Linked DNA regions of Lujinxingia sediminis. The protein of the gene in region 2 interacts with the protein of the main gene of each other region in a pairwise test. Links are inferred from orthologs where the notes say so. Each region holds a gene or a part of one and is shown on either strand. Other genes may lie near its edges.

Evidence for each region.
Region 1: the proteins of gyrB (region 2) and gyrA interact in binary tests that used the Escherichia coli proteins (3 or more experiments, as listed by UniProt). The link is inferred for Lujinxingia sediminis from one-to-one orthologs.

The regions. Positions count from the first base shown.
Region 1 is NZ_SADD01000001.1:25,498-31,283, reverse strand. The notes cover bases 2,648-5,786. They hold gyrA (DNA gyrase subunit A), read right to left. Parts: upstream 5,433-5,786; coding sequence 2,862-5,432; downstream 2,648-2,861. Other genes in these bases: EA187_RS00110 (AtpZ/AtpI family protein), read right to left, coding at 2,648-2,743. In the rest of the region: EA187_RS00130 (tetratricopeptide repeat protein), read right to left, coding at 1-450; EA187_RS00125 (ATP synthase F0 subunit C), read right to left, coding at 810-1,163; atpB (F0F1 ATP synthase subunit A), read right to left, coding at 1,290-2,069; EA187_RS00115 (hypothetical protein), read right to left, coding at 2,073-2,489; more of EA187_RS00110, read right to left, coding at 2,489-2,647. UniProt on the Escherichia coli protein: A type II topoisomerase that negatively supercoils closed circular double-stranded (ds) DNA in an ATP-dependent manner to maintain chromosomes in an underwound state.
Region 2 is NZ_SADD01000007.1:196,561-204,920, forward strand. What follows is about bases 2,611-5,675. They hold gyrB (DNA topoisomerase (ATP-hydrolyzing) subunit B), read left to right. Parts: upstream 2,611-2,956; coding sequence 2,957-5,395; downstream 5,396-5,675. Other genes in these bases: EA187_RS13465 (fumarylacetoacetate hydrolase family protein), read left to right, coding at 2,611-2,668; EA187_RS13475 (hypothetical protein), read left to right, coding at 5,475-5,675. Outside these bases: EA187_RS13460 (hypothetical protein), read left to right, coding at 304-1,836; more of EA187_RS13465, read left to right, coding at 1,847-2,610; more of EA187_RS13475, read left to right, coding at 5,676-6,167; EA187_RS13480 (PH domain-containing protein), read left to right, coding at 6,231-8,360. UniProt on the Escherichia coli protein: DNA gyrase negatively supercoils closed circular double-stranded DNA in an ATP-dependent manner to maintain chromosomes in an underwound state.

The sequences.
Region 1 (5,786 bases), on a different replicon or contig from region 2:
TTGCCCGGGCATGGCCTGTTGCACCACAGGAGGAGGCGCAATCTCGGTAGCAGGGCCTCCATCATCGGGCATGGAGGGCGGACCACCGGCCGGGCGCGCGCCCAGATGCTGCAGGCTCTTCTTTACGAGGTCTGGCGAGAGCTCCTGAGTGTGGAGTTCATCCTCCTCGACCGAGGCTCCGAGCCCGGGCAATACGCCGCTGACCAATGGATTGGACATCTCAATGGTCTGATCGCCACCGACATCGCCGAACATCGAGGAGAAATCCGGAAGTTCCGCGCCCGACATCACCTCGGTCTTGGCGACCTCATCCTCGACCGGCGGCGCCGCGTTCTGTGCGGCGGCCTTGTTCTGATTCATCGAGTTGAGAAGCTCGTGAATATTGGGGCGCGCGGCAATCGAGGTCTTATCCGCCTCGTGCTCCGGCTCCGCCGCTACCTCAGGGTACACCACGAAGGCGTGCGCACAGGAAGGACACTTGATCTTGCCCCCCGAGGGCGGAATATTGGCGTCATTGACGCGATATCGCGATGAACAGCTGGGACACTGGACGATCATTCCGTGGTCTGCTCCGGATGGGATGGATCAAGCGAGGAAAACAGCGCACGCCCAAGGCCTCGATGGCTTCAGGGCCTGAAGCGCAGTCGCTGCATTCGCGCCGAGGGCAGGCGCAGCCGCCCTCCTCAAGGGGCCGCATTAGACCACACGCACCCACCCCACGCAAGAAGGAGGCCGGGCGCTTTTTTTAGCCCCCAGAGCACAAAAAAGCCCGGCCGAAGCCGGGCTTTTTCACATCGTCAACCTGCGACTTAGAGCGCCGCGGTGATGTCGATGTTAAGGACCATCAGAATCGAGATAACGAACGCGTAGATCACGAGCGACTCGATCAGGGCCAGACCCAGAATCAGCGGAGTGAAGAGCTTACCGGCGGCGCCCGGGTTGCGAGCGATACCTTCCAGGGCGGCGGCAGCAGCGCGACCCTGACCCAGCGAACCACCCAGCGCGGCAAGACTCACGCCGAAGGCCGAAGCGGCGCCCAACCATGCGTAGGTCGTGAAGACGTTATCGGCCGCAGCAGCGGTACCCTGGGCAAACGCCGAGGTGCTCCAGAGTGCGACAATTGCGAACGTGCTCAAAAACGTGATCGTGCTTTTCTTCAGCATGGACTGCGTCCTCCTAGCTCGCGCGACGCCGATACAAGTTGCGGCGTGCGCCATTGTGACGGGTATCAATATGTTGATACGCCCTGATGAAAGCCGTCTAGGCCAACAACCTTTCTGGCGAGTCGTTTAATGGTCTTCGTGCTCAATGGCAAGGGCGATGTAGATGCTGGACAACAGGCTGAAGACCAACGCCTGAATGGTGCAAACCAGCAAGCCCAGGAAGAGGAACGGTACCGGGATCAGAAGAGGAATTCCGAAGATCCCGGCGGCCAGGTCCCCAAACACGCCCAGGACCATGTGGTCCCCGGTCATATTACCGGTAAGTCGCACTGCAAGACTGACCGGGCGGAAGGCGTGTCCCACCAATTCGATGATAAAGATCAGGGGAGCCAGCAAGAGAATCGGCCCCATGAAATGTTTGATATAGCCGAATCCCTGCTCCATGAAACCGGAGACGTTGTAAACCAGGAAGACGACAATCGCGCAGGCCAGCCCCGTATTGAGGTTTGAAGTCGGCGGCGCAAAGCCCACGACCAGCCCCATCAGGTTGCCCAGGTAAATAAAGACCGCCAGCGACGCGATCAGCGGGAAGAACTTCTTAGCAGCCTTCTCGCCCATCAGGTCGCTCATCATGCCCATCACCGCTTCGAAGAGCACCTCGAAGAATCCGGCCACCGAGAATTTACCCACAGGGATCAGGGCTTCGTCGCGCTTTCGGTACCTGCGACTGGCGACAAGTGCGAGCACCGTAATCAGCAGCACCAGTACACCGGTGAACACCACGTGAGTGATACCGACCGCGGCCGAGGGATTCAGCACAGGGTCGCCGAAGATGTGATTCCATCCCTCTCCGTGTTCTTGTTCGGCAAACGCGGGAATGAGGTCTAAAAACGTATAATCAGCCATGAACTACGTGCTCTCGTTGTCAGCGGCGTTGTCCTCAACGTGCTGGCGACTCTTACGAGTGGAAACAGTCTGCCAGCCCAGCGCGAGTAACAACACTTTGTAGCCGAGGATAAAGCCTACGGCGTGGGCACCCAGGGTCGAAAGGCAAAACCAGATGGCAACGCAGTTTGCTGCCAGCTTAAACACCAGAACAACAGCGCCTCCCCTTGCTGCGGGATTGCCGTTGACGGCGCCATTAAACATCTTCCTGACGAGAAAAGCTGTCGCACGGAGGCTGAGCGCCGCAAAGAGCGTGCCCAGAGCCATGGAGTAGCCGAATCGCAGGGAGACTACCTGGCCCGTCATCAGCGCCAGCAGTGCTCCCAGCGCCAACATGCGCCAGAAAACCCCGTTGACGAAGCTTCGGTCGAGCCTGGCCATCAGTCTTCACCTTGTGTTTTCAAAAACCGTTGCGAGATCTTCCAGACATGCCACCCGGCGCTGAGCATCGCCACCGCCATGGACACCAGAAGCAACACCGGGGCCGTTTCAAAGTGGGCATCGAGTCGGGTGCCGATAAATGCACCGCCGAGTACAAGTCCTACAAACTCAAAGCCCAGGGCTCCGATCGCGCCTGCCACAAGCCAGGGATTGCGGGTGGAGTGACGCGACTCGTCTTCTGGTGGAGAGGCCATCTAAATCACCTCGCGCCGTGCTCTGGAAAATGCCCGCAGACCGTGTCTGCAAGCGCCTCCCCGAGCAGCGGCGCGCACCCTGTAACACAGGGAATTGACGGGCGTCAACCGCCTCAGATTAACTGTCTTCGCCGGGCTCTTCCTCTGCGGATTCTTCACCGGTTGAGGCGGCCTGCTCGGGGCTTTCATCGCCCTGAATCTCCGCACCTTCCCCGGCCTCTGCGAGTTCCTCACCCTCGAGCTCCTCGTCTTCCTCCTCGGCGACCAGCGCCGCGATGGAGACGACCAGCTCATCGTCGTCCAGGCTCATGACGCGCACGCCCTGCGTGTTGCGTCCGTAGGTTGAGATCTGCTCGACGCGGGTGCGCAGAACCTGGCCCTTATCGGTGATCATCATCAGCTCATTGGTGTCGTCGACCACGCGGATGCCCACCAGCATGCCGTTGCGCTCGTTGGTCTTAATGGTGACCACACCTTTGCCACCGCGGCGCTGCAGCGGATACTCATCGAGCAGCGTGCGTTTTCCATAGCCCCGCTCGGTGATGGTGAGGATGGTGGAGTGGTCATCGCCTGCGGGAACCACGTCCATTCCCACCAGCGTATCGCCCTCGCGGAAGCGCATCCCGTAGACACCGGCGGCCACGCGCCCCATCGGACGCACATCCTCCTCGTGGAAGCAGATCGCCTGGCCATCGCTGCTCGCAAGGAAGATGCGATCATCTCCGCCGGTAGCGCGCACGCTGATGAGTTCATCATCCTCGTCTTTGAAGCCCAGCGCGATGATACCGCCGACGTGCACATTGGCGTACGCCATCAGATCGGTCTTCTTAATCACGCCCTGACGCGTGGCGGTGACGATGTAGCGCCCCTCTTCAAACTCCTCAAAGGGCAAGATGGCCTTGATCTTCTCATCTTGCGTGATCGGCAACAGGTTGATCACGGCTTTGCCGCGCGTGGTGCGCGAGCCCTGCGGCAGCTCGTGGACCATCAATTTGTAGACCTTACCCACCGAGGTGAAGATGAGCAGGTTGGTGTGGGTCGAGGCCACGAACATATCGGTGACGAAGTCTTCGTCTTTGGTGTCCATGCCCCGCTTTCCACGGCCGCCACGGTGCTGAGCGCGGTACTCGCTGAGGGGGGTACGCTTGATGTAGCCGGCGTGGCTGAGGGTGACCACCATGTCTTCTTCGGCGATCAGATCGAGGTCGGAGAGCTCGGTGACGTTGTGCAGGATCTCGGTGCGACGCTCATCGGCGTAGGCCTCGAGTACTTCGTTGAGCTCCTCGATGATGACGGCCATCAACTTCTTCTCGTCGGCCAGGATGCCTCGCAGACGATCGATCTCAGCGAGCACCTCGGCCAACTCTTCGAGGATCTTGTCGCGCTCCAGACCGGTGAGCTTTTGCAGGCGCATATCGAGAATCGCCTGCGACTGACGCTCACTCAGCGCGAAGCGGCTCATCAGCCCCTCGCGGGCCTCGTTGGGCGAGGCCGAGGCGCGAATCAACGCGATCACCTCATCGAGGTGGTCGAGCGCGATCTTGAGGCCTTCCAGGATATGGGCACGCTCCTCGGCCTTACGCAGCTCAAAAATGGTGCGGCGCGTCACCACATCGCGGCGGAAGTCGATGAAGTGGTTGAGCACCTCCTTGAGGCTCATGATGCGGGGCTGACCGTGAACGATCGCCAGCATGATGATGCCAAAGGACGACTGCATCGCCGTCATCTTGTAGAGGTTGTTGAGCACGACCGCCGGGATCATGTCGCGGCGAAGCTCAATGACGATGCGCATGCCGTCGCGGTCGGACTCATCGCGCAGGTCGGTGATGCCTTCGATGCGCTTGTCACGGGCCAGCTCGGCGATCTTCTCAATGAGACGCGCCTTGTTGACCTGGTAGGGCAGCTCGGTGACGACGATGGAGCTCTTGCCGCGCTTCTCGTCCTCTTCGATGATCGCGCGGGCGCGCATCTTGATGATGCCGCGGCCCTCGGCGTAGGCGTCACGCAGACCACGCGCGCCGTACATGATGCCGGCGGTGGGGAAGTCGGGGCCGGGGATGTGCTGCATCAACCCTTCGACATCGATCTCCGGGTTCTCAATCAGCGCCAGCGTGCCCCGAATCACTTCGCCAAGGTTATGCGGCGGGATGTTGGTGCTCATCCCGACGGCGATCCCGGAGGAGCCGTTGATCAGCAGGTTGGGGATACGCGTGGGCAGAACCGCCGGCTCTTCGATGGTGTCATCGTAGTTGGGGATCCACTCGACGGTCTCTTTGTCGATGTCGCTCAAAAGCTCCTGAGCGACGCGCGCCATACGCACTTCGGTATAACGCATGGCCGCGGCCGGGTCGCCGTCGACCGAGCCGAAGTTGCCCTGGCCGTCGACAAGCGGCACGCGCATGTTGAAGTCCTGGGCAAGACGCACCAACGCATCATAGACCGAGGAGTCGCCGTGGGGGTGGTACTTACCGATGACGTCACCGACGATACGCGCCGACTTCTTGTAGGCGGCGTTCCAGCGGTTGCCCAGCTCATGCTGCGCAAAGAGGATGCGCCGGTGCACCGGCTTCAGCCCGTCGCGAACGTCGGGCAATGCGCGCCCGATGATCACGCTCATGGCGTAGTCCATGTAGGACTGGCGGATCTCTTCTTCGATATTGATCGGAATGATGCTGACCGAATCCGTCATCGCGTTCCCTTCACCAAAGCGGGTCGTTTCATACGATTGAGAGGCTCCCGGTATGAGCGGGCGCTCAAGCGGGGCGTAAAGCCGCGGAACCCTACCAAGGAGGGGGCGATCTCACAAGGGAGTCCGCCCAGAGCCTGGCACCGGTGAGGTGGTCTCTGTGAAGGCAGTGCTTAGCTTGCCAGGCAAGACATCGCTTCGGGTGTGTCGGCGCGTCTGCCGCAAACGCTGAAGTTTAGTGAGAGCGGAACTTTTTAACCCTGGCGCAAACTTTTTTGAAACCTCCGCCCCCCGGCCGGCGTCTTAACCATGAACACCGCGTGATCCCTCTCTCCCCTCCCCTCGAAGGCCGGAGCG
Region 2 (8,360 bases):
AAGGAGCCAGGAGGAGCGTGTAGCAGCGCTACCGCGACGACGCAGCGACACCGCTGGCGTCGTCCTGGGGCGCTCGGCACCCGAGCGCAGCCAGGGCGACGCCTGACAAGGAGATAGGGATGAAGCTGTAGCAGCGCTACCGCGAATCCCTATCGACGCCGTCAGCGTCGTCCTGGCTGCGCTCGGCACCTTGACAGTTTTGGAGAGGAGCCCGTAACGTCCCCAACTTGAATCGCAGCGGGTCACTCTAGCGTGGCCTCTCTGACAGGGCGAATCCGCCCCGCACGAATGGAGCACAGGCACATGTCTGACGACACCAAAAGCAAAGATAAAAAGCCCAAAACATCCGACGACATGATGTCCGGAATCGGTGGCATCTTTGATGTCCCCGGTGGCACCAAGAAAAAGAAGAAAAAGAAAAAAGCTGCCGACACCTCGCCCTCTCCCGCCGCCGATGCTATCGGCGCGGCGATCGAGGAGGAGCTTGCCGCCGCCTCTCAAGGCGCGGAAGTCGACGACGACGATGACGTCGTGAGCGCTGCCGATGAGAGCAGCGAGGTCGAGGCCGCCGATGAGAGCAGCGAGTTTGAGAGCGCTGCCGATGAAAGCAGCGAAGTCGAAGTGGCTCCGGCGCCCAAAAAGGCGAAGAAGAAGGCCGAACCCAAAGCAGCCGAGCCCAAAAAGACGAAAAAGAAAGCCGCTCCCGCCGGCATCGAGGGCGTTTTCACCCCCTCGAAGTCCGACGATGACGACGACATCGACCTCTCCTCGACCTACCTCGATGATGACGACCTGGGCGACATTCCCGCGCCCAAAAACCCCATGACCAAAGTGCTCGTGGGTGTGGTCCTCGTGCTGGTGGTCGGCATGCTGGCGATGCTGCATCACTTCACCGGCTTTGGCGACGACTTCATGCTGCTGCTTCAGGGCAACTACCAGGAAGAGATGCTTCGTCGCGCCCAGCAAGCCGAAGAGGAGCACCTGGCCGCCCAGCTCGCCGCAATGCCTCGCTATGGCAACCTGACCATCACCGGCAACCCGGTGGGCGCCACCATCAAGCTCAACGGCCAGATCCAGTACGGACAGGTCGGCGGCGAAGACGGCCCCTGGCGTGCGCTGGAGCTGGGTCCGAGCACCGCCATCCAGAACCTCTCGGTGCGCGACACCCACCATATTGAAGTGACCGCCCCCGGCCACCAGCCCGCCACCATCACCCTGACCGAGGGCATGTGGCAGGACGGCGGCAACGGCGACTACCGCTTCAACTACAACGCCAACCTGGTGCCCATCGACGCCAAATACGGCCAGGAGTTCGCCCAGCGTATGGAGTCGGACCTGGACAACGACTTCTACGGCGAAGCCACCATCAACACCATCCCCTCCGGCGCGCAGATCCTGCTCAACAACACCATCGCCCTCAACAAAGATGGCGAAGAGCTGCGCACCCCGGTGACCTTTGGCACCTACTACGTCAAAGATGAGGAGAGCGGTGAGCTCAAAGAGATGCAGCTGCGCGTGGACACCCCGCCCGACCGCGGCGACCGCCTGGAGCTGGCCTTCCCGGACAACGACGAGCTGCCGAACTTCCTGACCTCGATCAACCGCCGCACCTGGGAGTGCAACTGGAAGGATGAAGCCGAGACTCGCCGTCTCCCCGACGACGCCAGCATCCAGCTGCAATGCGACTACACCTGGAAGCTCGAAAAAGACTTCAACGCCATCAACCGCTACATCGCCGATCGCGAAGCGGAGTTCCAGCGCATCCAGGCGCAGCAGGAAGAGGCGTTGAAGAAGGCCCAGGAGGCCGCCGCCGAAGCCGCCGGTCAGCAGGGCTAAGCCAGATATCATGCCACGACACGAACGTTGTACCCGGCTGGTGCGCATCGCGCATCCAGCCGGGCGTCGCCCTGTTTACGCCCGCTGCGATGGCGAGCACTTCGTCACCCTCGCCGGAGATGTCGCCGAGCTGCATCAGGCCATCCTGGAGGGCCGTCCCCTCTCGGAAGACGGCGCGCGCATCCGCAAAGATCGCGCCCAGCTGCTCGCCCCGGCCTGCCCCACCAAGGTGGTCTGCGTCGGGCTGAACTACCGGGCCCACGCCGAGGAGATGGGCAAAGCCATCCCTCAAGAACCCCTGATCTTTCTCAAGCCCTCCACCGCCGTCATCGGCCCCGATGAAGCCATTGAGCTCCCGGCTGCCTCCGAGGAGGTCCATCACGAGGGCGAGCTCGCGATGATCGTCGGCGAGCGCCTCAAAGGGGTGAGCGCCGAGGATGCGATGCGGGGGATCTTTGGGTTTACGTGCGCCACCGACGTGACCGCGCGCGACATCCAGCGCCGCGAGTCGCGCTACACCCGCGCCAAGGGATTTGACACCTTCGCCCCCCTGGGCCCGGCCGTCGCGCTCACCGCCGACTTTATCCCGGCCGAGCACACCCTGACCTGCCGCGTCGATGGCGAGGTGCGCCAGCAGACGCGTCTCAACGACTTTATCTTCGGGCTTCCCGAGGTCGTCGCCTTCATCTCCAGCGTGATGACGCTCCTGCCCGGCGACGTCATCCTCACCGGCACACCCGCCGGCGTCGGGCCCATCACCGAGGGCCAGAGCGTGGAGGTGACCATCGACGGCATCGGCACCCTTCATAACCCGGTACGCCGCGCCCCATAGCCCCACCGGGTAACCCGCTGCGCCGCGCTCTCGGCCGGGGCCTCTCCCCCCCGATCCACACGCCTCGACACACCCTGCCGGGATAGACGCCCCTGCCCCCCTGTGTTACCTTCCCGCGACGCTTGAGCGCGCTGCCCCCGGCGAGCCTCAACTCGCCATCCCGGGGCTTCCGGCGTGCTCCTCTGACGATCGCTGACCGCGCGCTCCTCGTCGCCTCGCCACACCCTGGCGAGCACCTCTTCGAGCGCCCTTGTTGGTTGTGACCCACCGACCCAGGCTAGACGTACCATGGCCCAAGATAACCAGACCCCTCAAGACGCCGCCCCCCAGGGCTCCGACTACAACGCCGAATCCATCCAGGTCCTCGAAGGACTGGAGGCGGTGCGCAAGCGCCCCGGCATGTACATCGGAGACACCGACGACGGCTCCGGCCTCCACCACATGGTCTACGAGGCCGTCGATAACTCCATCGACGAGGCCCTGGCCGGCTACTGCGATCAGGTCACCATCACCATCCACACCGACGAGTCCCTCTCCGTCGAAGATAACGGCCGCGGCATCCCGGTCGATATGCACAAAAAGCAGGGCCGCTCCGCTGCCGAAGTTATCATGACCGTGCTCCACGCCGGCGGGAAGTTCGACCAGAACTCCTACAAAGTCTCCGGCGGCCTCCACGGCGTCGGCGTCTCGGTGGTGAACGCCCTCTCCACATGGCTCACCCTGGAGATCCGCCGCAACGGAGAGATCTGGACCCAGACCTACGACCGCGGCGTCCCCCGCGAGCCCCTGCGCGCCATCGGAAAGGCCAAGACCACCGGCACCAAGATCACCTTCTTGCCCGACCCGGAGATCTTCCAGATCACCCGCTTCTCCTTCGACGTGCTCTCCCAGCGCCTGCGTGAGCTCTCCTACCTCAACAGCGGCGTGCGCATCGTGATCGTCGATGAGCGCGACAACAAACGCCACGACTTCAACTACGAAGGCGGGCTTAACTCCTTTGTTGCCGACCTCAACAAAAACAAAGCCCCCCTGCACGACGAGCCCATCTACATCACCAAAGAGCTCCCCGAGCAGGGCATCACCGTAGAAGTCTCCATGCAGTGGAACGACTCCTACAACGAAAACATCTTCTGCTACACCAACACCATCCGTAACCGCGACGGCGGCAGCCACCTCTCGGGCTTCCGCGGCGCGCTTACCCGCACGGTGAACCTCTACGGCGTCTCCAACGGCATGCTCAAAGAGTCCATCACCGGCGACGACATCCGCGAGGGCATCGCCGCGGTGCTCTCGGTGAAGATGCCCGACCCCAAATTCTCCAGCCAGACCAAAGACAAGCTCGTCTCCAACGAGATTAAGGGCGCGGTCGAGTCGGTGGTCAACGAACGCCTGTCGATCTTCCTCGAAGAGAACCCCTCGGTGGCCAAGGCCATCATCGAGAAAGCCATCGCCGCCTCACGCGCCCGCGAGGCCGCCCGTAAGGCCCGCGAGATCTCCCGCAAGAGCGCCCTCCAGATCTCCGCCCTCCCCGGCAAACTCGCAGACTGCCAGTCGCGTAAGCCCGAGGAAAGCGAGCTCTACATCGTCGAGGGTGATTCCGCCGGTGGCTCCGCCAAGCAGGGCCGAAACCGTAAGTTCCAGGCCATCCTCCCCCTGCGCGGTAAGATCCTCAACGTCGAGAAAGCACGCTTTGATCGCATGCTCTCCAACAATGAGATCTCCACGATCATCAGCGCCCTGGGCACCGGCATCGGCCAGGAGTATTTCGACATCGAGAAGCTGCGCTACCACAACATCGTCATCATGACGGACGCCGACGTCGACGGTAGCCACATCCGCACCCTGCTTTTGACCTTCTTCTACCGGCAGATGCCCGAGATCATCGCCCGGGGCTACCTCTACATCGCCCAGCCGCCGCTCTTCTCCATCAAGCGCGGCCGCACCATGGAGTACCTCAAGGACGAGCGTGAGCTCAACGATCGCCTCATCGAGAACGCCAAGAGTGCCCTGACCCTGCGCGGCGAAAACGGCAAAGAGCTCGCCGGCGACGAGCTGGCCACCTTCATCGACGACCTGCTCAAGTACCGCAGCGTGCTTGAGCGCGTCGCCCGCAACCACGATGACCGCATCGTCGAAGAAGCCGTCAAAGCCGACTTCACCCTTGACGACCTTCAGGATCGGGAGCGCCTCACCACCCGCAGCCAGGAGCTTCTGGAGCGTCTGCGCCAGAGCTACTCGACGGTGCCCTGGCGCACCCCCGAGATCCTCGACGATGCCGAGCTCGATGACCTCTTCGTCGCGCAGTGGCGGAGCCGCGTCTCCGGCACCTCGATCACCTCGCGACTGGACCGCGCCTTCCTCTCCGGCGTCGACTACAAAGAGCTTCTGCGCATCCGCCGCGCCTTCGAGTCCCTCGGAGAGCACGTGGTCGTCGACGACGGCAAAGAAACCGAGCCGCTCACCTCGATCGCCCAGGTGCTCAACCGGGTGCTCGCCGCCGGTCGTAAGGGTCAGTCCATCCAGCGCTACAAGGGGCTGGGTGAGATGAACCCCGACCAGCTCTGGGACACCACCATGGACCCGGAGGCCCGCACCATGCTTCAGGTCCGCATCGAAGATGCGGTCGAGGCCGACGCCCTCTTCACCGTCTTGATGGGCGACCAGGTCGAGCCGCGCCGTGAGTTCATTGAAACCCACGCTCTCGACGTGCGTAACCTCGATATTTAACTCGACTTCGGGCGCCTGCGGGGCGGCCTGGCAGCTCTCTCCTCCTCGCCAGCGCCGCCCCCTTACATGCAGGTTGCCTGTGTCCCGCATCCGACTCTTAAGCGGCCCGGCCGTCCAGCAGACCCTCAACGACGAGCCCGGCGCAAAACTCTTCCGCTACCAGCTCAATATCCCCGTCATGGGGCTGGCCCTGGGCCTGGGGCTTTTAAGCCTTCTGGCCGCGGTGATCCTCTATTTTGTCGCCAGCCTGGGGGGCTTCTACACCGCGGCGTTCATCGTGCTCATCACGCTGGGCCTCGCTCTGTGCAGCGTGGTCTCGTACGGCTCCAACTACGCGCGTAAGCATTTTGTGGCCACCTCCGAGCGCTGCCTGCTCGTCGGCACTAACACCAACGCCTGGCGCGTCGAATGGCCGCTGATCACCCGCCAGACCCTGGACTTTGAGGGCATGACCCTCTCCCCGACCAGCGCGCGCCTCGATCTGCGCACCGCCGGCCAGCATATCCAGATTCCCATCTTCACCCCCTTTGCGTTTCTCATCGATCTCGAAGATTTGATGGCGGAGCTCCTCCAGCATCTCGACGCCGAGGTGGAGGACACCGACGACGAAGACGCCGCCGACGAGGACACGCCGCAAGGGATCGATGCGCCGGGTATGGAAGCGACCGACGACGCGCACCCCGACGCCGAGACCAACACCTCCGAGACCAGCACCTCCGAGGCCAGCACCGAAGCCGGGGACGACGCCGACGCTACATCCAAAAAAACCTGAGCGCTTCGTCCGGCCTTTTCGCCACCGTGTTCATCCTCCTTCTCCTGACCAGCCGAGGCTCCCATGGCCAGCCCCCGGGTGATTCGACCCAACGCGCGCCCCTTTCTACTCCGCCCCACCCTCTGGGCTGCGGCTTTTAGCTCCGGCGCCGCCCTGGTGGCCATGGTCGCCCACGCCGCCATGTTTGAAGCCTCCGCGCTGCTGCTGGGCTGGGCGCTGCTCTTTCCGATCATCACGATCCTCGTCTACGTCGAGCGCCAGGCCGCGCTTAAGAAGACCTACGCGGAGATCTTTGACGACCGCATCATCTGTCACTACGGCTCGCTCTTAAGCGAGAACGCCCTCGATCTCCCCTTTCGAAACGTCACCCAGATCGAGTTGACGCTGCCCTGGCTGGAGCACCGCATCTACCAGACCGGCCACCTCAAGGTGCATGCCGCAGGCTCCGCCACAGGCGCTCCGCTGATCTCGGTCGACGCCCCCGAGGCCCTCTACCAGCTGCTCGAAGAGCGCCTGCGTCACAACGGTTTTGTCATCACCCGCCAGAACCTCGTCCAGCGCGAAGAGCCCCACTTTCTGGGCACGCTTATGGACGCCGGCTCCAGCAATAACCCCGTGATCGGCATCCCCCTTTTGCTGCTCATCGCCCTCGGCCCGCAGCTTCTGGATAACCCCTCGCTGCTCGAATCCGCCCTGGTCATGGGGGCGGGCGTCGCGCTCCTGCTCACCTTCGTCGCCGGCGCGCTGGCCTTTCAGATCATCCGAATCATCGATCTCAACCAGCGCGTCTATTCGCTCTACGACGACGTCGTCGACTACGAGGACGGCTTTCTCACCCGCAGCCGCCGCATCATCCCCATCGAGAACCTGGCCGACACCAGCATTCACCAGCCCTTTTTGAAAAACCTCCTGGGCATGGCCGACGTCATCATCAGCTGTCAGGGAAGCAGCGCCGACATCCACTTCCCCTCGATGCCCAACGCGAAGACCTTTCGCGAAAACCTCGGCCACCTGATCAAAACCACCGACGGGCCGGCCTCTCACCACGGTGAGGAGCGCGACGCCGCCGGGTTCGCACAGGCCAATGGCGACAGTCAGGTATCGCCCTTCGCCCCCTCACCGGCCCGGAGCGATGTCGATGTTGCGACCGCCTCGCCAGCCATGGCGGCCTCCGCGCCACCCACGGCCGCCCCGCCTGCCTCCTGGATTCCCGCGGGCCTCCCGGCGATGAGCCTCAAGCCGGGCATCGTCTCGGTCTTTCTCTCCAACCTGATCGTGGCCCCCTTTGTGGTTGTGGGCGCAGGCGCGCTCTTCCTCGTCTCCATCGCCGGCGAAAGCGAGCTCCCCGCGCTCGGCGGCCTGGTCGCTGTGATCGCGCTGGTGGGGATCGTCTTCGGCTCGCTCGGAAAAGCGATCCAGGAGTATCTGCTCGTCGACGCTCAGATCACCGACCAGAAGGTCGCCCTGACCCGCGGCATTTTTAATAAAGAGACCACCGAGTTCACGCTCGAAAAAATCACGCGCCTCTCCATCTCGCAGTCGCCCATCGACCGCTGGCTTAACACGGCCACCTTCCGCTTCAGCTCCATCGGCGCGTCCAGCGCGCTCAAGCTCTCGCATATCCCCGACGCCGACCGCGTCATCCCCCGCATCGAAAAGGGCCTGGGATTTGGCGGCACCTCCCCGCACCAGACCCTGAGCGCCGAGCCCACCACGACCACCCTGCTCTACAGCCAGCTCTCCCTGCTGGTGATCTGCGCCATCGCCCTCATCGCCACGATGGTCGCTGTGATCTTCTTTAAGCCTGCGCTGCTGATCGGCGCGGCGCTTCTGCTTCTGGCCTTCGGCTTCTTTGCCCACGAGGCCCTCTACGCGCCGACCCGCCGGCTGGAGATCTTCGACCACCACCTGGCCACCCGCGGGGGCGTGCTGATTCACACCCGCGAGCTGATGGCGCTGCACCACGCCAAAGACCTGCGCACCACCCGCTACCCCGACCTCGACACCGGCACGCTGACCATCTCCGGGGGCGGTGCCTCCAGCTCGCTGAGCATCGGGCACCTTCCCGGGCTCAGCGCTCTGCACGAGCACCTCGACGACCTGCTCTTTACCCACCCGCCACGCCAGACCCGCCAGGCCCCCCGACGTCGCGCCGAGATCACCCACGAGTTCACGCCGGTGATCCGCGCAGCG